One region of the Carnimonas bestiolae genome, then DNA from elsewhere that is predicted to be linked to it. Evidence: predicted binding sites of a transcription regulator. Region 1 holds the regulator's gene; each other region holds the start of a gene.
The links. The regulator sigma-54, encoded in region 1, starts transcription at its own class of promoters, with help from an activator protein. The targets are predictions, from matches to a motif close to TGGCACNNNNNTTGCTNT.
Positions count from the first base shown of each region.

Region 2: a site for sigma-54 is predicted at 2,727-2,744, ahead of hpxO (FAD-dependent urate hydroxylase HpxO). Genes of this name have one in related genera too.
Region 3: a site for sigma-54 is predicted at 1,655-1,672, ahead of R84865_RS04110 (nitrate- and nitrite sensing domain-containing protein). Genes of this name have one in related genera too.
Region 4: a site for sigma-54 is predicted at 1,965-1,982, ahead of rutA (pyrimidine utilization protein A). Genes of this name have one in related genera too.

Region 1 covers NZ_JBPCZK010000001.1:649,711-655,148, reverse strand. The annotation lists gene R84865_RS03080 (BCCT family transporter) at 1-573, opposite strand, end outside; gene rapZ (RNase adapter RapZ) at 734-1,642, opposite strand; gene hpf (ribosome hibernation-promoting factor, HPF/YfiA family) at 1,951-2,265, opposite strand; gene R84865_RS03065 (RNA polymerase factor sigma-54) at 2,448-3,869, opposite strand; gene lptB (LPS export ABC transporter ATP-binding protein) at 4,115-4,840, opposite strand; gene lptA (lipopolysaccharide transport periplasmic protein LptA) at 4,871-5,434, opposite strand.
Region 2 covers NZ_JBPCZK010000004.1:180,506-185,943, reverse strand. The annotation lists gene R84865_RS07165 (MFS transporter) at 1-1,090, opposite strand, end outside; gene R84865_RS07160 (hypothetical protein) at 1,089-1,271, shown strand; gene hpxO (FAD-dependent urate hydroxylase HpxO) at 1,540-2,694, opposite strand; gene R84865_RS07150 (nucleobase:cation symporter-2 family protein) at 3,040-4,407, shown strand; gene uraD (2-oxo-4-hydroxy-4-carboxy-5-ureidoimidazoline decarboxylase) at 4,394-4,894, shown strand; gene uraH (hydroxyisourate hydrolase) at 4,891-5,217, shown strand; gene hpxZ (oxalurate catabolism protein HpxZ) at 5,348-5,438, opposite strand, start outside.
Region 3 covers NZ_JBPCZK010000002.1:157,726-163,163, forward strand. The annotation lists gene R84865_RS04105 (2-hydroxyacid dehydrogenase) at 379-1,374, shown strand; gene R84865_RS04110 (nitrate- and nitrite sensing domain-containing protein) at 1,707-2,924, shown strand; gene nirB (nitrite reductase large subunit NirB) at 3,428-5,438, shown strand, end outside.
Region 4 covers NZ_JBPCZK010000004.1:71,636-77,073, reverse strand. The annotation lists gene R84865_RS06705 (isochorismatase family protein) at 1-702, opposite strand, end outside; gene rutA (pyrimidine utilization protein A) at 834-1,928, opposite strand; gene R84865_RS06695 (helicase HerA-like domain-containing protein) at 2,428-3,951, shown strand; gene imuA (translesion DNA synthesis-associated protein ImuA) at 4,433-5,068, shown strand; gene R84865_RS06685 (Y-family DNA polymerase) at 5,088-5,438, shown strand, end outside.

The DNA.
Region 1 (5,438 bases):
TCCCCAATGGAAGTGCGACTGCGCCATGGCATGGTGGATGGCCGCAGGCGTTTGCGCCGCTACCGTATGAGGCGGTGGCGTCAGGTAATAGCTGAGCGGCTCTGATGGCCCGAAGAAGAAAATGCCCACACCGATACCGGCCCCGAACATCATCGCAATCCAAGCGAAGCGGCTGAACTCGGGCTCTTCATCGTCCTTGCCCAGCTTGATGTTGCCAAAGCGCGAGCAGGCCAGATACGCCATGACCGATAGGCCAAGGATCATTACCAGATTGAGCAGCCAGCCCAGATCGCGAATGGCCCACTTGAACATGCTGGAAGACACTTCACCGACCGAGTTGGGAGCGATAACGCCCCAACTGATAAAGGCCAGCATCAACAGCGCGGTAAGCGCGAACACCACTTTATCGAGGCGGAAGATATTACGCTGATCTTCAACGCTCAGCCCTGGCATCAGGCCCGGGTGCATATCATGCGGATAAAGGTTTTCTTCAGCAGTGGCTGAAGCGTCGGTGGTGGCGGTCGACGATGAGTGAGAGGAGGGTATGCCGGGCTCGTTTTCGCGGGAGGGCATCTGAATCCTTTGCTGGCTGATGGGTCGATGAGAGGGGCTGAGCTACGCATGGGAATAGCGTGCCAGTCTTCCCTGACAAGGGCGAATCTGCATGGACCCGGCTGATAGTAGGGGCAGCAGTCGGGTCGCACAAGCGTTTAAGGGTTCTATTATAGCGATATTAGGGCGCGAGGTGGGGGCCGCTGCTGCGCTGACCGTCAATTTGCTGCTGTAGCTCCAGCTGGCGATGACGCAGTCGCACCGAAGGATATTCGTTGGCGAAATGGTGCGCGAGCTGTTCTACCAGATAAACCGAACGGTGCTGCCCGCCGGTACAACCCACCGCCACGGTGAAGTAGCTGCGATGGGTAGAAAGGTAGCGTGGCAGCCAATGTTCCAGCCAGCGGCAAATGTCGTCGAACATTTCCTGCACTTCTTCCGACGCCGCCAAAAACTGCTGTACATCGGCATCACGACCGGTGGAGTCGCGCAGCGCTGGCTCCCAGTAGGGGTTAGGCAAGCAGCGAGCGTCGAATACCATGTCGGCATCGCGGGGAACGCCATGCTTGAAGCCGAAGGATTCGAAGCTGAGCGTGAGATGCGTTGAGGTATGGCGCGCGACCTGTTCGGCAATGCGTCCCCGTAGTTCGTGTACGGAAGTGGTCGATGTATCGATGACCAAATCCGCCATGTCACGCACCGGACTAAGATAGTGCTGCTCGGTTTCGATCGCCTCATCGAGCGTCATCTCGCTGTCACGGGTAAGCGGATGGCGGCGTCGAGTGGCGGAATAGCGCTCGAGCAACTGGTCGGAGTCGGCGGTGATGTACACCACCTGAATATCGATATCGCGGGGCTTCAGCAGTTCTATCAGTTCCGGCAGGCGGACCAGTGCGTTAGCGATATTGCGGGCATCGATGCTGACCGCCACCTTGTGGCGTGCCGGTGTTTGCGTTTCGAGTTCTTCGATCAACGCCCCCAGCAGCATGGCCGGTAAGTTGTCGATGGCATAAAAACCGAGATCCTCCAGCGCCTGCAGGGCAATTGACTTACCCGACCCTGAACGGCCGCTGATGATCACTAGTTGCATCATTCCAAGGATATCCTTGTATCGAGGCTTAAGGCTGTCGCCCGTACCGCACACGGCGGTGTGATAACACGTTGGTGCGACGGGCAGCGCCCATCATGCCATCTGAATACATCAGTAAAATGACGATTATGGGGAATTCTTAGGAATATTTTATTCCATGCGTCATTGGCTACGCAGATGAGCATGGTAAATGATGCTGGAAAGCGCCACTCGCCGTAAAGGTGGGGCGGGCGGCGCTATCACTGTGTGGAAACCCGCTGCCGCCGCTATGGTTGTTCTAGCGTGCAGCGGGCCTTTGTCGGGTGCGTTTAAACGCCAGCGGTGCCGGTACCTTTGGCGCGCGCCTGCGTCTTCTCTTTATGTTTGAGCAACTGGCGGTCGAGCTTGTCGGCCAGCGCATCGATGGCGGCATACATATCGTCGCTCTCGGCATTACCGTGCAGCTCTGCGCCGGCGATCTTTAGCGTGCTGGCGGCCTGCTTGCGCTCCTTCTCTACCGACAGCGTTACCTGTACCTGAGTAATGTTGTCGTAGTGGCGCGTTAGCCGTGTCAGTTTCTGATTCACATAGTCACGCAACGAATCGGTCAGTTCGATGTGGTGTCCGGTAATGTTCAGCGGCATGGCATGCCTCCTTGAGTCAGAATGATGACACTTCGAGTGTAGCCTTTTTGATTGACGAACCAAATAGATAACTGAGGGGAAATCAACGTTATGCAGAGAGCGATGAGAGCGCGGGGCTTGCGGCCTGAGTAGCGCTGGCCGCGGGGGTGCCGCCAGCAGCCCTTGGCACGGCCAAGGCTAGGTTAGCCCAGGCGCTTGCGCTCACTGGAAGGAGGGATGCCCATGGCTTCGCGGTATTTAGCGATGGTGCGGCGGGCGACGACCATGCCCTGATCGGCCAGCGCTGTGACCAGTTTCGCATCGGAGAGCGGGCGACGAGCGGGTTCTTCGCTGATCAGCTTTTTGATACGTGCACGGATAGCGGTACTGGCGTGACTATCGCCTTCCTTGCCCACCTGGCTAGAGAAGAAGTACTTCAGTTCGAACACGCCGCGCGGAGTGTGAATATATTTATTGGTAGTCACGCGCGAAATGGTCGATTCGTGCATTTCCACCGCTTCCGCGATGTCAGCTAGCACCAGTGGACGCATACCTTCCTCGCCGCGTGCGATGAAGTCGCGCTGACGCTGCATGATTTCGCAGCCCACGGTAAGCAAGGTTCGGTTGCGGCTCGAGAGACTCTTCAGCAGCCAGCGCGCTTCCTGTAGATGCTGCTTCAGGAAGGTGTTGTCGGCGCTTTTGTCGGCCCTTTTTATCAGGCTGGCGTAGTCGGGCTGAATACGTACGCGCGGCAGTGCTTCAGGATTCAGTTCGACCTGCCAGCCGCGCTGATGGTGATAACGCAGGGTCAGGTCGGGGATCACATAGGAAGACTGCGCACTCGCGTACTGATGGCCCGGATGGGGCGTTAGCGCACGCACCATCGCAATCACCTGATCGAGCTCCGGCGCGCTGAGATTCAGCCGACGTTGCAACAACTTGGTATCACAGGCCGCCAGCGCGTCCAGAAACTGGCGCACCAATCGGCGTGCTTGTGCCAGCAACGGCGTTTGCGGCGGCAACAGATCGAGCTGTAGCAGCAGACATTCCTGCAGATTGCGCGCAAATACCCCGGCGGGGTCAAGCTGCTGAAGGCGTGCCAGTACCTGTTCAGGCAGGGCGCGCTGATGCTCGTCAAGCGATACCACGTCACTGACGTCGTTAGGGTCGATGCGCAGATAGCCGTTTTCATCGAGCCCATCCAGATACACTTCGGCGATTTGCTGCTCAAGCGGGGAAAAATCGAGCAGCGATAGCTGCCACGCAAGGTGATCGACCAGACTCTCGCTGCTGCTGTCACGCTCGAAGTCGGCGGTTTCAGCGCCGCGCGACATCGACGAAAAATCGCCGAGACTGGCGTCCTGAAAGGTGTCGCTCCACTCATTGTCGAGCGTCAGCTCTTCAGGAATAGCATCGCTCCAGCTATCGTCGTCGGTTGCCTCAGGCTCGCTGGGCTCATCACCGAACTCTTCCTCAATGTCCAGCATCGGGTTGCTCTCCAACGCCGTTTGAATCTCCTGACGGAGTTCCAGCGTGGAAAGCTGCAATAGCTGAATAGCCTGCTGCAGCTGCGGCGTCATCGTTAGATGTGCGCCGGTGCGCAGTTGGAGGGAGGATTTCATCATCGGGAGAACCAGCGTTGTTCGTTCAGCAATGCCGTGCGCTGCAGAAGGTACAGCGCTACCGGTATTGATAACGCTACCTTTAGTGGGGCGCGTTGCGCAATAGCTGGTAGTAAATGATTAGCAATCCGCGTGCCATGTCGCAAGAAAGGTAACGCAGTGAGGGGGGTAGTATCAGGATGTTGCTAGCGCGGTGCGCCCGATCGGACATCGAAGCCGAGGCGCACCGTTGATTTGCAGAGCACGCCTTAGAGGCGGAAGTCCTGGCCTAGATAGATATCGCGAACGTGCTGGTTGGCCAAAATGCTGTGTGCATCACCCTCGGCGATAATCCGGCCCTCGCCGACAATGTAGGCGTTGTCGCAGATATCGAGAGTTTCGCGCACGTTGTGGTCGGTGATCAATACGCCGATGTTACGATCGCGCAGCTGGCGAACAATGCCTTTGATTTCGTTTACCGAAATGGGGTCGACCCCAGCGAAAGGCTCATCAAGCAGGACGAACGAGGGTTCGGTAGCCAGCGCGCGCGCAATCTCGACGCGGCGCCGCTCGCCGCCCGATAGGCTCATGCCCTTGTTGTCGCGGATGTGCTCGATGCTGAACTCGGAGAGCAGCTGATCGAGGCGCTGGCGCTGCTGCTGGCGGTCAAGATCCTTGCGTGTTTCAAGAATCGCCAAAATGTTATCGGCCACCGTCAGTTTGCGGAAGATCGAGGCTTCCTGCGGCAGATAGCCAATCCCTGCCCGCGAGCGCACGTGCATGGGGGCGTTGCTCAAATCGACATCGTCGATGCCAACCTTGCCTGCGTCCGCCTGAATCAGCCCCACGATCATGTAGAAGGAAGTGGTCTTGCCGGCACCATTAGGGCCCAGCAGTCCGACTACCTGTCCTTGGTCGATACTGACACTGATGTCCTGAACCACGCGGCGTTTTTTGAAGCTTTTCACCAAGTGGGTGGCGTGCAATGTTTTCATCAATCAGAGACTCCGCAATGCTCTAGCGCATTACTGCTGGTTTTTTTTCGGAGTGATGGTCATGTTGACGCGCCCTCCGGATGTGCTTTGCTGAGCGTCGCCCTTGGCGTTACCGCCGCCATTGGCGTTTACCTTACGTGAGTCGATGTAGTACTCCACGTAAGCACCGTGGAAGGTGTCGTTGCCGCGGTGCAGCTCAGCATTGCCCTGCATCACCATTTTGCGCTGGGGAATCAGATAGGTGATGGTCGAGGCCCAGCCGTGCATCTCTGGATCAGTTTGGGTCGCATCCTGCTTTATAAAGGCGCGCTTACCGCTGCTGCCGGTCGCCTTGGCGCGCGAGGCTTCACCGGTCTTGTTATCGCGATAAAGGTCGAGTCGCTGGGAATCGAGGGTCAGGTTGCCCTGGGTCACATGCACCGCGCCGGTATAGGTAGCAGTGCCTGCGCGGTCGTCAACGCTCAGGGTACTGGCCGACACATTGATTGGCTGGCTAGAGGTACTGGCCTGAGCGAGCGCCTGCGGTGCACAGATCACGCTGCCGAGCAGAGCACCGGCGGTGAGGACGGGAGCGATACGCCTTGTCAGGGTCATGGCC
Region 2 (5,438 bases), on a different contig from region 1:
GGTCGGGCAGCACGTCGATCACCATGGCCTGATCAACCGCCGCGTAAATTGCCGAACCAAGCGAGGTGGTCGTGACTGCCAGCAGAAATCCCCAATAGTTATGGGTCAGCATGAGCAGCAGCACGCCTAAGGCAAACAGCAGGATGGCACCAATCACAAAGGGTTTGCGGCGGTCGAGTCGATCCGATAGCCAGCCGGTCAGCGACGATGCCATAACGACACAGGCGCCGGTCACCGCTGTTGAAATGAAAATTCCGCGAGCCACTGCTACCGCATCAAACCCCAGCCGATCGGTCAGGAAGTAAACCTGATAGGCCCCCACCATCGAACTTCCGAAGAACAGCAGGAAGGTGTTTAGCCACGCCAAAGAGAAGGGCGAATGCGAGAAAGGGTGACGGCGAAACTTCAGCATCGCCGATTTGATGTCCAGTAGCGGGTGCTCTTTAGGCGGCAAGGCATCGGGCAGTGGCTCCTTGAAGAAGCATACAAAGACCAGCGTGCACGCCAGCCCGATTAACGCAGGAATCAAAAACATGCCCAAATGCGCGGTGCCGACGATATTAATGACCACTACTCCCGCCATGATGGCGAGGGTGGTCGACATGCTGTGCAGTGCTGAAACGAAGCCACGCTGCTGTTTGGGCACCTGATCAGGAATTACCGCCACCAGCGACGCGAGCGCCGCATTAATGGCAACCTGCGCCAGACACCAGAAGGCCACCAGCGCCAGCAGCGATGTCGCAACGCCCAGCCCCCATAGCGCGAGTGTCGCTAGACACATACCGGATAAAATCCACGGCCGTCGCCGCCCCCAGCGAGTACGAGTCAGGTCTGAAAGGTAGCCGCACACCGGGTTCGCAATCATCGAGCCAAGCGAGCCTACGCCTAGAATAATCCCCAGATAGGCCGCTTTGTGATCGGGAAATAGGTCCGCCACGCGAATCGCCATGGTGATGCTGACGGGTGTCATGACAGCCAGAAATATCCCGATGTCTGCCAGCCAGTACAGCAGAATAAACAGACGGGACACGCGGGTGGTGGAGGGTGAGTGAGCAGCCGGATGGGAAGTGCGCGCGGTGGATTCAACCATGTCAACTCCGATCCAAAGGGCGTCTCACGAGGCACTGCAATGCTGTCATGGGGGCCTGTCATGTAGTGAGACAACAGGCACTGCCGGTAAGGACAGCGGTGGCGCGTTGTCGCTGGAAGAGCCATTTATCTTGTTACGCCTATTCCGCTATGACAAGCAGCGACACCGTATTCACGACTAAACGCTAAAGGTTGAGCGACGCCACCGAGCAGTGGTTGCGTCTAGGCAGCTACGCTAGCACCGAGCGCATGCACGATAGACGATGACACGCTGTCCGGCGGGGCCAACCGCGGGCGCACTCACTGCGGCGGTTGTTGAGAGCGCCGGTCACGGCTCACCCTCAAGGAGCTTGCCCATCATTGTTGTTGCGGTAGCAGCACCAGTTCATCGCTGGCCATCAATCGACCCCAGGTGATGCATGCGTGAAGCAAGCGGGGCGGTCGATGGGGCTATCCCAGTGGGCCGCCCTGAATGGTGTCGCGTAGCCCTTTGATAATGCGCTCGCCGGTTTCCTGTTGAAGCTCTTGATACCAGGCGTGGGTGAGCGCCATATCCTTGCCATGGGTAACATCACAGCGCTTGCGCGCCTTCAGCACTAGATCACGTACGCGCGCACAGCGCTCACGTTCGTAGTGGCGCAGCGCCGTGGCGATATCACTGTGGGTACGCACGCATTCGCCCAACACCACGGCGTCCTCCATCGCGGCACAGCCGCCCTGACCGATATCGGGTGTGGTGTTGTGCGCGGCATCACCGAGTAGCGCTATGTTGCCGCGAACCAGCGTATCGAACGGTTCGATATCATGAATCTCAATGCGGTTAGTGGTGTTGGGATCGAGCGCTGCAATCAAGCGCTGTACTGGGGCCGCCCAGCCATCGAAGTAGCGAGTGAGGTCATCGCGCAGGGTGCTACGGTCCTCGGCCAGTCCGGCAGGCAGCGGTACATCGAAGAAGAAATAGAAGCGTCCATCGGCGATGGGCATTAGCGATACACGCTTACCTTCCCCAACAAAGGTGGTCCATTGCTCGGCAGGAGCAATTGCCTCGTCGATCTCCACCAAACCGTTCCAATTGACATAGCCCGCATAGCGTCGCTCGGGGGCAAAGCCCAGCACGTGGGGGCGCAAGGCCGAGTGGCTGCCGTCAGCGGCAATCAGGAAGTCGCCATGGGCCTCGGAGCCGTCAGCAAATTTTACGCTAACGCCGTGATCGTGCTGTTCTGCGCTGACGACTCGCTTACCGAACTGCACTGAATCACGTCCCCAAAAGTCGAGCATATCTTGCTGCAGCAAGCTGCGGGCGACCGGAGAAGGACGCTCGCCGGTTTGCTCGATAAGCGGAGCAAGGCTGAACTGAGTCAGGTCCTCTGCGCTGCGGTAGTCCTTATAGGCGAGAAAGTGCATAGGCCCGCCGTGGGTATCGATAATGTCGCCCATCCCCAGGCGTCGCATGCACTTCACGCCGTTCGGCCAGATCGAGAGAGCGGCGCCTACTGGCTTGATCTCCTTGACGGCTTCGTACACATCACAGTCGATGCCTGCTTTTTTTAGCGCCACTGCGGCACACAGGCCGCCAATACCTGCACCGATGACCAATGCTTTCATGCGCTTCTCCTTGTCGTGTGGTGTATCGCAATAGAGCAATTTGCGTACCAGCTTTCGTTATCGCGGTCTGTTAAGGGGCGCTATAGTGAAAAGTAGTCGATGCCGCACCTTGATGGTGCAAAAACGGTAGACGGGTGCGCTTTTTTGAGTCAAAAGTTTCTTTTCATAAATTTCTGAAACTGTTATTTCATTGGTAAATGAATAGCCCGGCCATCGATAAACATCGTGCAAGCAGTGCATGTGATTGAAAGTAAAGAGAGAGTGAACGGATTTTTACGTTTCGTCTCACTCTGGCCTGCTTTGTGCACTAGCAGATAACGCTTGGTCACAACGGTCTAAACTACCATGTCTGATAACAACAGCTTGCTCTACGGTCTCGATCAGCGCGTTCCCCCGTTGCCTGCGTTTTTCAGCGCGCTACAGCACGTGTTGGCCGGCGTGGTGGGAGTAATTACGCCGCCGCTGATTATTGGCGGCGCGCTGGGGCTCGGTGAATGGCTACCTTACTTGATCAGCATGTCGCTGTTGGTCTCGGGTATAGGCACCTTCTTACAGTCGAACCGCGTGTGCGGCATTGGCGCAGGCATGATCTGCATGCAGGGCCCCAGCTTCGCCTTCGTGGGCGTTGCTATTGCTGGCGGTATGTGGGTCAAACAGCAGGGCGGCGGTGCGCACGACGTGCTGGCGATGCTGTTTGGTGTGAACGCGGTGGCGGCACTGGTGCCGATCGTGGTCAGCCGCTTCATCGAGCCGCTCAAGAAGGTATTCACGCCCATTGTTACCGGCAGTGTGATTGCGCTGATCGGCATCAGCCTGATCAAGGTTGCGATGGTGAATTGGTGCGGCGGCGAGCAGGCGAAGGACTTCGCCAGTCCTGGCAATATCGCGCTCGGCGCTATCACCCTCGCCGTGATCGTGCTGCTGGGCTGTGCCAGAAACCGCTGGCTGCGGCTTTCATCCATCGTCATTGGTATGGCGATCGGCTGCGTGGTAGCAGCGCTCAGTGGCAAGTTTCACTTCACTGGGGTAGGCGATAGCTGGTTTCGCCTGCCGGCGTTGTTTCCTTTCGGCTTCCATTTCAATACCGCTATCTTTCTCCCCATCGCACTTATCTCGCTGGTATGTATTCTCGAAGCGGTAGGCGATTTAACCGCTAACTGCCTTATCTCTGGCCGGTCGATCACCGATGCGGAATTTCGTTCGCGGTTAAAGGGCGGCGTGTTGGCCGATGGCATTAGCTGCGTGCTAGCCGCCATGCTGTGCGCCTTTCCGAATACAACGTTTGCGCAAAATAACGGCGTTATTCAGATGACCGGCGTCGCCAGTCGCTTTGTTGGGCGGTACATTGGCGTGATTTTGGTGCTGCTGGGACTGTTTCCGCCATTTGGCGAGCTGTTGCGGCAAATTCCTGCGCCAGTGCTGGGCGGCGCGACCATGGTAATGTTTGGTTGCGTGGTGGTCGCAGGTATCCGCATTATCACTCAAGCGCCGCTTGAACAGCGTGACGTTATTATCGTCGCACTTACCTTTGGAGTGGGATTGGGCATTCAGGCAGTGCCTGAGTTTCTGGCTCATTTCCCGTCATTTATCGCTAACCTGCTGGGATCAGCGGCGGCTAGCGGTGGTCTGGTCGCGATCGTCTTGAGCATGGCGATTCCGCATCAGAAGTCCACCACAGCGCCTGAAGGAGAACGCAGCCATGATCGCGCTTGATCACTTTAACCACCTGCCGCGCGCTAAAGCGCAGCCGCTGATTGCTCCCTGCGTAGCGATACCTGGCTGGATCGACGCCTTGCTTAAGCATCGCCCGTATTCGAATCACGCGGCGCTGATGGACTTCGCGAATAAGCTGACCCAGCAGTGGGGAGAAGCAGAGCTTGAGCAAGCGCTGAGTGCGCATCCGCGCATCGGTGAGCAGCCTGGTGGTAACCAGGCTCACGCGGCGCTGTCGCGTCAGGAGCAGTCGGCCGTCGATCAGCACGACGCGCGGCTCGCTGAACAGCTGCGCGAGGGCAATGCCCGCTACGAGGCGCGCTTTGGGCGAGTGTTTCTGATCCGTGCCAAAGGCCGTAGTGGGGAAGAAATTCTACAGGCGCTAACCCAGCGGCTTGCTCATGGTGATGCAGAGGAAGTCACCGAATCTCTGCAACAATTGCGGGAGATTACCTTGTTGAGATTAGCAGGAGTGATAGGCGAATGAGCACATTGAGCACGCATATTCTGGATGTAGCGAGCGGTAAACCTGCCCAAGGCGTGGTGGTTCGGCTGATCCGTGAAGGTGACCTGGTTGCCAGCGCAACCACCGATGCACAAGGGCGTATTCCTGCGGCGGCATTTGGCGAATGTGAGGGAGGGTGCTATCAGTTGGTGGCAGAGATAGGCGACTGGTTTGCACGTCATCAGCGCGACACTCTGTATACACAAGCACAGATCGATGCGGTGCTATCAAGCAAAGCGGACGAGCATTATCACCTGCCGTTTCTAATCGCGCCGGGAGGCTGGTCGACCTACCGCGGCAGCTAAGTGTGCCAGCGCCGGCGATGTACCGCGCAACGCTGCGGAAGTCGCACCCTTAGGGTGAGGGCCTTGCGCGTAAGACAAGGCGTGAATAAGGCGTGCTTCGCATGGCAGGCGTGTGCGAGCGTGGTATTGGCTAGCTCATCAAACTCACGTGAGCGGCCACAATCCGCCAACCGCTTGGAAAGCGCGCCCAGGTCTGCTGCTGGCGGCCGATCCGCTCGCTT
Region 3 (5,438 bases), on a different contig from region 1:
GCACCGGTACGGGATGCACTCATAGGTCGCAAGAGGACACGCGTCGGCACATTGAAGGTGCATGGGAAGCGCAACGAGGTGCGAGGTGCGAGGTGCGAGGTGCGAGGTGCGAGGTGCGAGGTGCGAGGTGCGAGGTGCGAGGTGCAAGGTGCGAGGTGCAAGGTGCAAGGTGCAAGGTGCAAAGTGCGAGGTGCGAGGTGCGAGGTGCGAGGTGCGAGGTGCGAGGTGCGAGGTGCGAGGTGCGAGGTGCGAGGTGCGAGGTGCAATGATCGAACCAGCTTCGCCTCTGTCAAAATGTCGCTGAATAATCACTCGCTTATCGCAACAGCAAGGGCGTAAAGTGGCGCCAGGCATTTCCCTACGCGAGAGACCACGCTTATGAAAATTACCTTTTTCAGCGCCCACCGTTACGATCAGCACTCTTTTGATCACGCCGCCGCTAGTCTTCCCTCCGATAGCTCTCGCGAATTCGTCTACCAGGAAGCCGCGCTCGATATAGACACCGTTGCCCTTGCCCACGACAGCGACGCGGTATGCGTGTTTGTCAACGATACCCTCGATCGACACGTGCTCGAACAGCTGCACGGCTACGGTGTAAAGGCGGTGCTGCTACGCTGCGCCGGCTTCAACAACGTCGATCTGGACACTGCCCACCAGCTCGGCATGTTCGTGGCCCGAGTGCCGGCCTACTCGCCGCCCGCCGTCGCCGAACATGCGCTAGCGCTGACCATGACCCTCAACCGCCATATTCATCGCGCCTACACCCGCGCACGCGACGGCAACTTCGCGCTGGATGGCCTGCTCGGACGCAATCTACACGGCAAAACGGTCGGCATTGTTGGCACCGGCCGCATCGGAGTGGCCACTGCGCGTATCTTCAAAGGGCTCGGCTGCAACGTGATTGGCAGCGATCCCTTCCCCAGCGATGAGTTTCGCGACATCGGCAAGCTGGTCGAATTACCCCAGCTGCTCGAAGCCTCCGACGTGATCAGCCTGCACTGCCCGCTGCTCGAATCGACCCATCATCTGATCAACAGCGACACGCTTCCACAGATGAAGAAAGGCGTGCTGCTGATTAACACCTCACGCGGCGGCCTGATCGACACTCAGGCGGTTATCGGCGCACTTAAAAGCGGGCAGCTCGGCGGCCTCGCCATCGATGTCTACGAAAACGAAGAACCGCTGTTCTTCAAAAACCGCGAAGAAACCTTTATCGACGACGATCAGTTCGTGCGCCTGATGAGCTTCCCGAACGTGCTCATCACCGGCCATCAAGGCTTCTTTACCGAAGAAGCCCTGCATGAAATCGCCCACACCACGCTTGGCAACCTCGAAGACTTCGTGGCTGGGCGAGAGTGCGAGAATCGGGTGTAGAGCGCCAATAACCGCAGATGATGGCCATGTTGATGAACGATCAAACCGATATGGCCATCATTTAAATACCAAGCGATACGAGCCAGCGTCGCGCTACAAATGACGTTCACGAACACGCAATGGCAATGCGTAGCGGCGCTGCCAAGCGGCGCTGCTAGCCGCCTTCCGGCGATACGAACACCACCCCTGCCGCCGGCCCCTGCTCACCCTAAGCGCCACAGCCTTCGCGTGCCTTCTCAGCCATTCATTTCCACGCTTAACGTCGTGATAACACTGACGGTGGCACACTGCTTGCTTGCTCATATCATTACTATTCGCCATCAGGTTCGACCATGAATCTAACCGCCCTCGACTTCGTGCTGGCCTCCAAAAAGAGTGAAATCGCTGACCTTCAGCAGCTTCTGCAGATGGGTAAATTGGTGGGTGCAATTAGCCAACTGATACACCTGCTACAGCAAGAACGCGGTACCGCTAATATCTACCTGTGCTGTCAGGAAGACGGCTGGTGCGACCTACTGCGCGAGAAGATCCAGTACGCTCAGCACGCCGAGCAAACCATCAACCAGCAGCTCGAAACGCTGGATCTCACCAGCGCCGGCCTGCCCAATTCATCGCGGTTATTCAGCCGCATCGCCGCCGTTCTGCATCGCCTGACGACAATGCCGTCGCTACGTCAGCACATCCAGACGCTGGAAGTGAGCCGTTCACATGCGATGAACCACTATTGTGAGGTTATTCGCACCCAGCTGGCGCTGATCTTCGAAATCGTCGATACCTCGGGCGATCCCTCGATTTCCCAAGCGTTGCTCGCATTATTTAGCTTCATGCAAGGCAAGGAACTAGCAGGGCAGGAACGGGCTCTGGTAGCGGCGGGCTTCGCTGCTCAACGCTTCGACGCCAGCGATCGCCAGCACATCATCGAGTTGATAGAGGCACAAGAGCGCTGCTTCCAAACCTTCAGCGAATTTGCCGACGAGCGCAGCCTTGCGCTGTGGCAGCGCTATCTCACCCAAACAGGCGGCGAGTTTGAGCGCCTGCGGCGTATCGCTTGTACGGGTACGAGCGCTTCCAACGAGCCGTCGATCACCGCGGTCCGCTGGTTCGAGCTGACGACGTCACGCATCGATAATATGAAGACGCTCGAAGATGCATTGGAAACGGTGTTGATGGAATGCTGCCGCCAGCGCATTGACAGTGCGGAAGCCTCCCTCGAACAGCAGGAGCAGGAAATTGATCAAATGCTTCCGCACGACAGCGACTACGCGGCGCTTGTATCGCCCAAACTGAGCCGCTCAGTGCTCGAACTGGTCGAGCATCAGGCGCAGCGTCTGCAAATGCAGGAAGAGGAGTTGGCGACGCTGCGAGAAACGCTCGCTGAGCGCAAGCTCATCGAACGAGCGAAGGGGCTGTTAATGCAGCACCATGGCATGACCGAACCGCAGGCACACAAGGCGCTGCAAAATTTAGCCATGGCACAAAACAAGAAGTTGGCGGAGATCGCTCAAGCAATGCTAGAAGTCGGCACCTTGCTTGAGAAACCGACACACTGAGAGATCACGGATCAGCGGCGTAGAGGCGCCGTTTTACCCACTGGCGCGCCCCTCGCATTGCTTTCAGATGCCGCGAAAGAGTGCGCTCTCCTCGGTAGCCACAGCGTAGATCAGCGAAAAACCTGCCCGACGCGGCAGAGAACTTGCGCTCCCAACGCTAACTTTATGTGCACGATGCGCCATCGAGGTGCACGTTTTCCGCGTTCATCTCAACGAAAACAAACCAAATTACTCATTACAGGGCGATGTTTTCGACTTGGCACGCAACGTGCTTTACAGAAAGTAAATGATGGCTAAGCCAATGGCGGTTTAGCGAGAAGTTACGGATAAAGGCGTCCGTCAGTGTCTGGGAAACCAGATGCTGGCTGACGCCTTTTTTATTTGCAGAGGACGGGAAGCTGCCATGGTTCATTACTGCTCACAGCCTGCTAACGCATGCCTGCAGCGCTTCTCGCACGACACACATCGGGCGTGGGCCTGACGGGCCCGTGGAGTTCTGCGCAATGGACAAGCCCACTCTCATCGTGATCGGCAACGGCATGGCAGGCGCGCGCCTGATCGAGCAGCTTTGCGAGAACGCGCCAGGCCGCTTCCGTATTGTGGTCATTGGCGAAGAGCCGCAGCCCGCCTACAACCGCATCATGCTGACCCCGGTGCTGGCGGGAGAAGAGCATTTTGCCGGCATCGTCACCCACGACACCGACTGGTATCGGCGTCACGGGGTAACGCTGCTGAAAGGTACCGCGGTCACCGCGATATGCCGCCAAGCGCAAAGCGTTACGGTCGGCGACCGCACACTGCACTACGACCATCTCGTGATCGCCACCGGTTCACGGTCGGTAATGCCTTCCCTGCCAGGCGCAGCATCGAGCGGCATTCACGGCTTCCGCACTCAGCAAGACGTCGATGCCATTCTGGCGACGTCCTATCCAGAGCAGCCAGTGGTGGTGATCGGTGGTGGCGTATTGGGTATCGAAGCCGCTGCCGCGCTAACGCTGCGCAACATGCGCGTGACGCTGGTCAACCGCAGTCGCCATCTGATGAGCCAGCAGCTCGATAGCTACGCTGCGCAACTACTGCACGACAGCCTGGTGGCACGCGGCGTTCAGGTATTAACCGAAGCGACGCCCGCTGCTTATCTCGCGGATAGCGAAGGCCAGGTACGGGCGGTAATGCTCGATGATGGCCGCACTATCGCTGCCGAGCGGGTAGTCGTAGCGGCAGGAATACAGCCGAACATCGCGCTGGCACAGGCTGCCGGCCTAGCGTGCGAGCACGGCATCGTCGTCAATGACGCGTTGCAAACCTCCGATCCGCGCATCTTCGCCATCGGCGAGTGCTGTCAATTGGGCACTCTCACCCCCGGACTGGTCGCTCCCTGTTGGCAGCAGGCCGAACGGCTGGCCACACAACTGGCGGGAATGCCCCCGTCGTCCATTGAGCAACACCACGTAGCGCTGCGATTGAAAGTAACCGGCCTGAATCTGTTTTGTGCCGGTGAATTGAACGCCTGTGAGGGCGATCAGGTTCACACCTCTTTCGATCCCTTCGACCACCACTATCGCCGTCTGTTGATTCGTGACAACCAACTCAGGGGCGTGCTGCTGTGGGGAGATATCAGTGACGGTGCGCACTATTTATCTTGCCTCAATAACACCCAGCCGCCGCCCTCACAGGCAAGCCTGTTCGGCCCTGAAAACGCCGACTCTGCTGAATCCAAGGCCATAAAAAACGCACCAATAATCGCTAACAAGATGAGGGGCACAGCAATGTCCAAACCCGTACTTGCCATGGTCGGACACGGAATGGTCGGCCACCACTTTCTACAGCAGCTGGTCGAACGCGAGCTGCATTTGACCTATCAGATCGTCGTGTTCGCCGAAGAAACGTCGCCCGCCTACGACCGCGTGCACCTTTCCGAGCTGTTCTCGGGGCGCACTGCCGAATCGCTGACGATGGTCGAAGAGGGCTTCTTCGAAGCCGCCGGCATTGAACTGCGTCTTGGTCAGGGCATCGACCACATCGATAAACAGCGTCGCTATGTGGTCGACACTCAGGGTCATCAGATGGCTTACGACCTGCTGGTGCTCGCCACAGGGTCGTACCCCTTTGTTCCGCCAATTCCAGGCAACGACGCCGAAGGTTGTCTGGTGTATCGCACGCTCGACGATCTGGCCGCGATCAAATCCCGTGCGGCGTCAGCCTCTACCGGTGTGGTAGTGGGCGGCGGTCTGCTCGGGCTTGAAGCCGCCAACGCGCTTAAAAACCTCGGGCTCGACACGCACGTGGTGGAGTTCGGCCCTCGGCTGATGGGCGTTCAGTTGGATGAAGACGGCGCGCGCGTGCTACAGCAGAAGATCGAAGCGCTGGGCGTCCAGGTGCATACCAGCAAGCAAACCCTCGCTATCGAGCCCGGCGAGACAAGCAACTATCGAATGGCATTTGCCGACGGCAGCGATCTTGAGACCGATCTGGTGCTGTTTTCGGCCGGCATCCGCCCAAACGACCGGCTCG
Region 4 (5,438 bases), on a different contig from region 1:
CCAGCCAAAAAAGCTTTCCACGTTGTAGATAGCCGCTGCCTGTATCTCCGCGCCGCCGAGCTCGTGGGTAGCGTCGGTGAGCATCAGCGAGAAGTATTCGAGATGGAAGGCGTCGCGCAGCGTTGATTCAACGCACACATTGGTTGCGATGCCGGTAAATACCAGCGATCTGATGCCGTGTGAGCGCAGCGTGCTGTCGAGGGTGCTGTTGAAGAAGCCGCTATAGCGCGTTTTGGGCACCACCACATCACCGGGCTGGGGCTTGATGGCATCGACCAGCGCATAGTCCCAGCCGCCTTTGGCGAGAAACTTGCCGGCATAGTCGGGGTTTTGGCGAATATTCTTCAGCGCGTTGGATTTGTGCCAGTTGGGCGACCCAGGGCCGCCGGCTTCCACGTAGTCAGGATCCCAGCCATTTTGCAGGAAGATCACCAGCATGCCGGCCTGACGCGCGGCTTCAATGGTGGCGACGATATTTTCAATCACACTTTGCGCACCCGAAATATCGAAGCCCACTGTATCCACGTAGCCGCCCACCGAGGCGTAGGCGTTCTGCATATCCACTACGATCAGTGCGGTTTGATTGGGCTGGAAGGCGAACGGCTCGGGGCGCGCAGCCGCAACACAAGGATCAGGCTGTCCCGGCTGCTGCGGTGGGCCGGCGGGAGCGGTCGATGAAAGTGTGACGTGATGAATGGCCATGAAATCTCCCGTTACGGATGAAAAAGGGCGCGAACAGCTGCGGTAACCGCGCTCTGGTAGTGATTGTTGGGCGAGTCGTCGCTGTCGCTGTACAGCGGCTAGCGCTCGACCTGGTGCTCATGCGTGCAAGGCTAGGCATGCTGTGATGCCACCGGTGTTTCGACCTCCAAGCGGCTGCGCATCAGGGGCTGAATGCGCTCACCAAACAGCGTGACGCCTTCCACAAAACGGTCGAAGGTCAGCAGCACGCCCTCGGTGCCTTCGATCTCTGCAACTTCATCAAGCATTCGCGCAACGCTTTCGTACGATCCCACCAGAGTGCCCATATTGAGATTGACCGCCGAGGTAGGGTCCGCCAACTGGCGCACGTTGGTATCGCTGCCCGACGATTTGTCGGCAGCGCCTTGCACGCCTAGCCATTCGAGCGCTTGCTGATCGGCGCCCGCCTTGTAGTGCTCCCATTTGGTGCGCGCTAGCTGGTCGGTTTCGTCGGCAATCACCATCATCAGCACGAAGGTGGTGACGCGGCGTCCGGTTTTTTTTGTGGCCGCCTGTAGCTTGTGGGCCGACGGCGCGAAGGCCTGGGGAGTGTTAACGCCTTTGCCCAGACAGAAGTTGTAGTCGGCATAGCGAGCGGAAAACGCCATGCCCGCATCGCTTGAGCCAGCGCAAATGATCTTCATGTCCGCCTGCGGGCGAGGGCTAACTCGGCAGTCTTCCATGCTGAAAAAGTCGCCTTTTAAATCCGACTTACCGGTATCCCACAGGTCGCGCAGCACTTGGGCGTATTCCGACAGGTAGTGATAGCGGGTGGCGAAAAACTCGTCGCCGGGCCACAGTCCCATCTGTGCGTACTCTGGGCGCTGCCAGCCGGTCACCAGATTAAGGCCGAAGCGGCCGTTGGAGATGCTGTCGATGGTGGACGCCATACGCGCCACGATGGCAGGAGGCATTACTAGCGAGGCTGATGTGGCGAATAGCTCGATCTTCGAGGTAACCGCCGCCAGCCCCGCCATCAAGGTGAACGACTCGAGGTTGTGCTCCCAGAATTCGGTCTTGCCGCCAAATCCACGCAGCTTGATCATCGATAGCGCGAAGTCGAGCCCATAGCGCTCAGCGGTCAAGGTGATCTCTTTGTTGAGCTCGAAGGAAGGCTGGTACTGAGGCGCGTTCTCCGAAATTAACCAGCCGTTGTTACCAATAGGGAGGAAGACACCCACTTTCATATGCATCACCGCTTGATGGCTTTGGGTGTATTGCTTCAGGCAGGGAATGTGCCAACTGGGGAAAGTTGATAAAAATCAGCAATATAGAGGTGTTTTTGCAAGGGCGGTGGCATTTTACGGCGCTGCTAAAGCGCCTGAGTGCATCACCGCAGCGCATCGAAGCACCGCGACGGTGCCGAGTGCCACGAATGGAGGGTGCGTGCGCCTTCGCGCAAAAGTTCGATTGCCAGCGGCCACAGCCGTCGTTGTGCATCTTGCATCGGCGGCATGTTGACGATGGCTTATCGCAGCGCTGTCATTATGTGAGTGCTGAGTGCTGAGTGCTGAGTGCTGAGTGCTGAGTGCTGAGTGCTGAGTGCTGAGTGCTGAGTGCTGAGTGCTGAGTGCTGAGTGCTGAGCTGCCGTGAACGGGTGGGTTTTGCGCTTTTTTAGGATAAACTTGCGCTCAGTGACTGTTTCCACCAAGCAACTCTTTCTTCTTTCCGACGCAGGATATGTGATGCAACCGATTACCCTCGGCAAAAGTGTCGACAGCGATGTCACCGCGCTGCTGCAACCCAAGTATGCCAACCGCCACGGTCTGGTGGCGGGCGCTACCGGTACCGGCAAAACCGTTACGCTAATGACGCTGGCGGAAGGCTTTTCGCGGATCGGCGTACCGGTTTTCATGGCCGACGTGAAAGGCGATGTGGCGGGCCTGTCGATGCCTGGCAAGGGTGACGACAAGCTGGTGGAGCGCGCCAAGGCGATGGGCATCGAAGATTATGCCGCCGAAGCGAGCCCCACGGTGTTATGGGACATCTACGGCAAGAAAGGGCATCCGGTACGTACGACCATCAGTGAAATGGGACCGACGCTGCTCAGTCGCGTACTGGAGCTGAACGATACCCAGTCCAGCGTGCTCGAAATTGCCTTCAAGGTTGCCGACGATCAAGGGTTGTTGCTGCTCGACTTCGACGATCTGCGCGCCATCCTCAAGCTGGTGTCCGAGGAGCGTAAGGCGCTCTCTGAAGAGTACGGCCTGATCAGTGCGCAAACCGTGGCGGCCATCCAGCGTTCGCTGCTGGGGCTCGAAAAAGAGGGCGCGACGCAGTTCTTTGGTGAGCCTGCGCTGGAGCTTGACGACCTGATGCGCACCGACAGCGATGGGCGTGGCGTTATCAATATTCTTGCCTCCGATCAGCTAGTGCTGAAGCCGCGCCTTTATTCCACCTTCCTGCTGTGGGTGCTGTCCGAGCTCTTCGAGCAACTGCCTGAAGTGGGCGATGCCGACAAACCCAAGCTGGCGTTTATTTTCGACGAAGCTCATTTGCTGTTCGACGATGCGCCCGATGCGTTGATGGACCGTATCGAGCAGGTGGTGCGTCTGATTCGCTCCAAGGGGGTTGGCGTCTACTTCTGTTCGCAGTTTCCCGACGATATGCCGGGGCCGGTGCTGGGGCAGTTGGGTAACCGCATCCAGCATGCGCTGCGTGCCTATACGCCTCGCGATCAGAAAGCGGTCAAAACGGCAGCAGAAACCTTCCCCGAAAATCCCAAGCTCGATGTGAAGAAGACGATCTCGGCACTAGGCACCGGGGAAGCACTGGTATCGCTGCTGGACGACAACGGCGTACCCACGCCAGTAGAGCATGACCGTATCGCTCCGCCGCGCTGCCGCATGGGCGCGATCAGTGACGAAGAGCGTCAACAGGTGCTGGCCGACAGCCCGTTCGGTGATAAATACGACACCGCCGTTAATCGCGAATCAGCGGCTGAATTGCTGGCCAAGCGAGCGGAGCAGAAGAGCGGTGACGACGAGTCGCAGGAGAGCGGCGCGGCAGCTAGCGAGAGCGCGAAGAAGTCGAGCGATGGCAAGTCGAGCGCTAGCAAGCAGAGCGGCGATTCCTCGAGCTGGACCGACGAACTGAAAGGCGTGCTGTTTGGCTCCCATGGTCGTCAGGGTGTGGTAGAAAGCGTGCTGAAGCAGGGCGGTCGTCAGTTGGTGCGCGGGCTGTTTGGTAATCTAACGCGACGCAAGTAACGACGCGTGGCATGCGGTTTGGCGAGCCGTTGCTCGCCTTCTGTAACTGAGGCGGAGCCGTGCCTATAGAGCCATAGGCTCGCTACAGAGGCTTCTAAAAGGGGCCCGCCCCCGCGTTGCACGGCGCGTCCTTTACCGCCATCCCTTTCCAAGCGCAGGGCTGATCGACAGCACTGCGCTTGTTGTTTGTAGCCTTCCTTCCTTTTTCAGCAGCGTTAGCGAGAAGCCAGCGCTGCCGCCCTAGTGTGCAGCCACGTTACCCGCAGCCCGCATGTAGTAGCGCAAGGTACGTCTCTGCTGCGCTATTCGCATGACTCTCACTCCGACGCGCGCTATCTCACTGACATGAAAGACGAAGTGCGAGCCATATCGCAGCGATGGCAGGCTATATGTCGTTTCTGAATACTGTATATATAGACAGCTATTAACAAACAGCGTACAAACTACACCTATTAGTGCAGGCTCTTTTAGGTAACACGTCATGTCGATACACAGCACCTCGCGCCGCGCCACACATACCGACGCGCTACAGCAACTGATGAACAGTCAGCAGCTGTGGACGGGGCGGCGTCATGCGGCGTCGGAAGCGGCTAGCGAAACGCTGGCCACCGGACATCGCGAGCTTGATCGTCAGCTGGCGGGCGGCTGGCCCCGTCAGGGGCTGATCGAGCTGCTGGCCGATGGCGCTGGCCTCGGTGAACTTGCGCTGCTGTGGCCGCTGTTGGCACGGCTGACGCAGCAGCGCAGTCCGGTGGTGCTGATTGCGCCTCCGTGGCTGCCCTGTGCGCACGCCTGGGCCAGGGCAGGGGTGTCACTGGAGTGGGTAACGCTGCTCGACTGCAACGACGACGACGTGCTGTGGGCCGCCGAACAGTGCCTGCGCTCTGGCTGCTGCGGGGCGGTGCTATGCTGGCCGCAGCGTGCCAGCGCAACGGCGCTGCGGCGCCTGCACAGTGCCGCTGACAGCGGCAGCGCCCATGCCTTCGTGTGGCGTCGGCAAGCTGCTCAGCAGCAGGCTTCTCCGGCGGTGGTGCGGCTGTTACTGCAGGGCCGCACGCTATCGGTGCTGAAATGCCGCGGTGCGCGTCCTGCTGCGACAGCCGTGGCGCTGAGCTAACGGAGCACAGGGTAAAAGCATGCTGCGCTGGGTCGCTCTTTATTTCCCACGGCTGGCACTCGATGCGGTGCTGCGCCATCAGCCACAGCCACACGCGCCGCTGATTCTGATCGACGGCCCCGCACAGCGCCGCCGTGTCCACAGTGCCAATACGCCTGCTCGTGCCAGCGGCATTGAGCCGGGCATGGCGGTTGCTGCTGCGCGGGCGCGCTGTCATCAGCTGGTGATTCAACCCCATGACGCCGAACGTACTCAGGCGTTGCTACAGCTGCTGGCTAACTGGGCCGGGCACTTTAGTTCGCAAGTGGCGCTGTATCAGGGCGATGCGCTGCTGATCGAAGTGGCCAGCAGTCTGCCGCTGTTGGGGCCT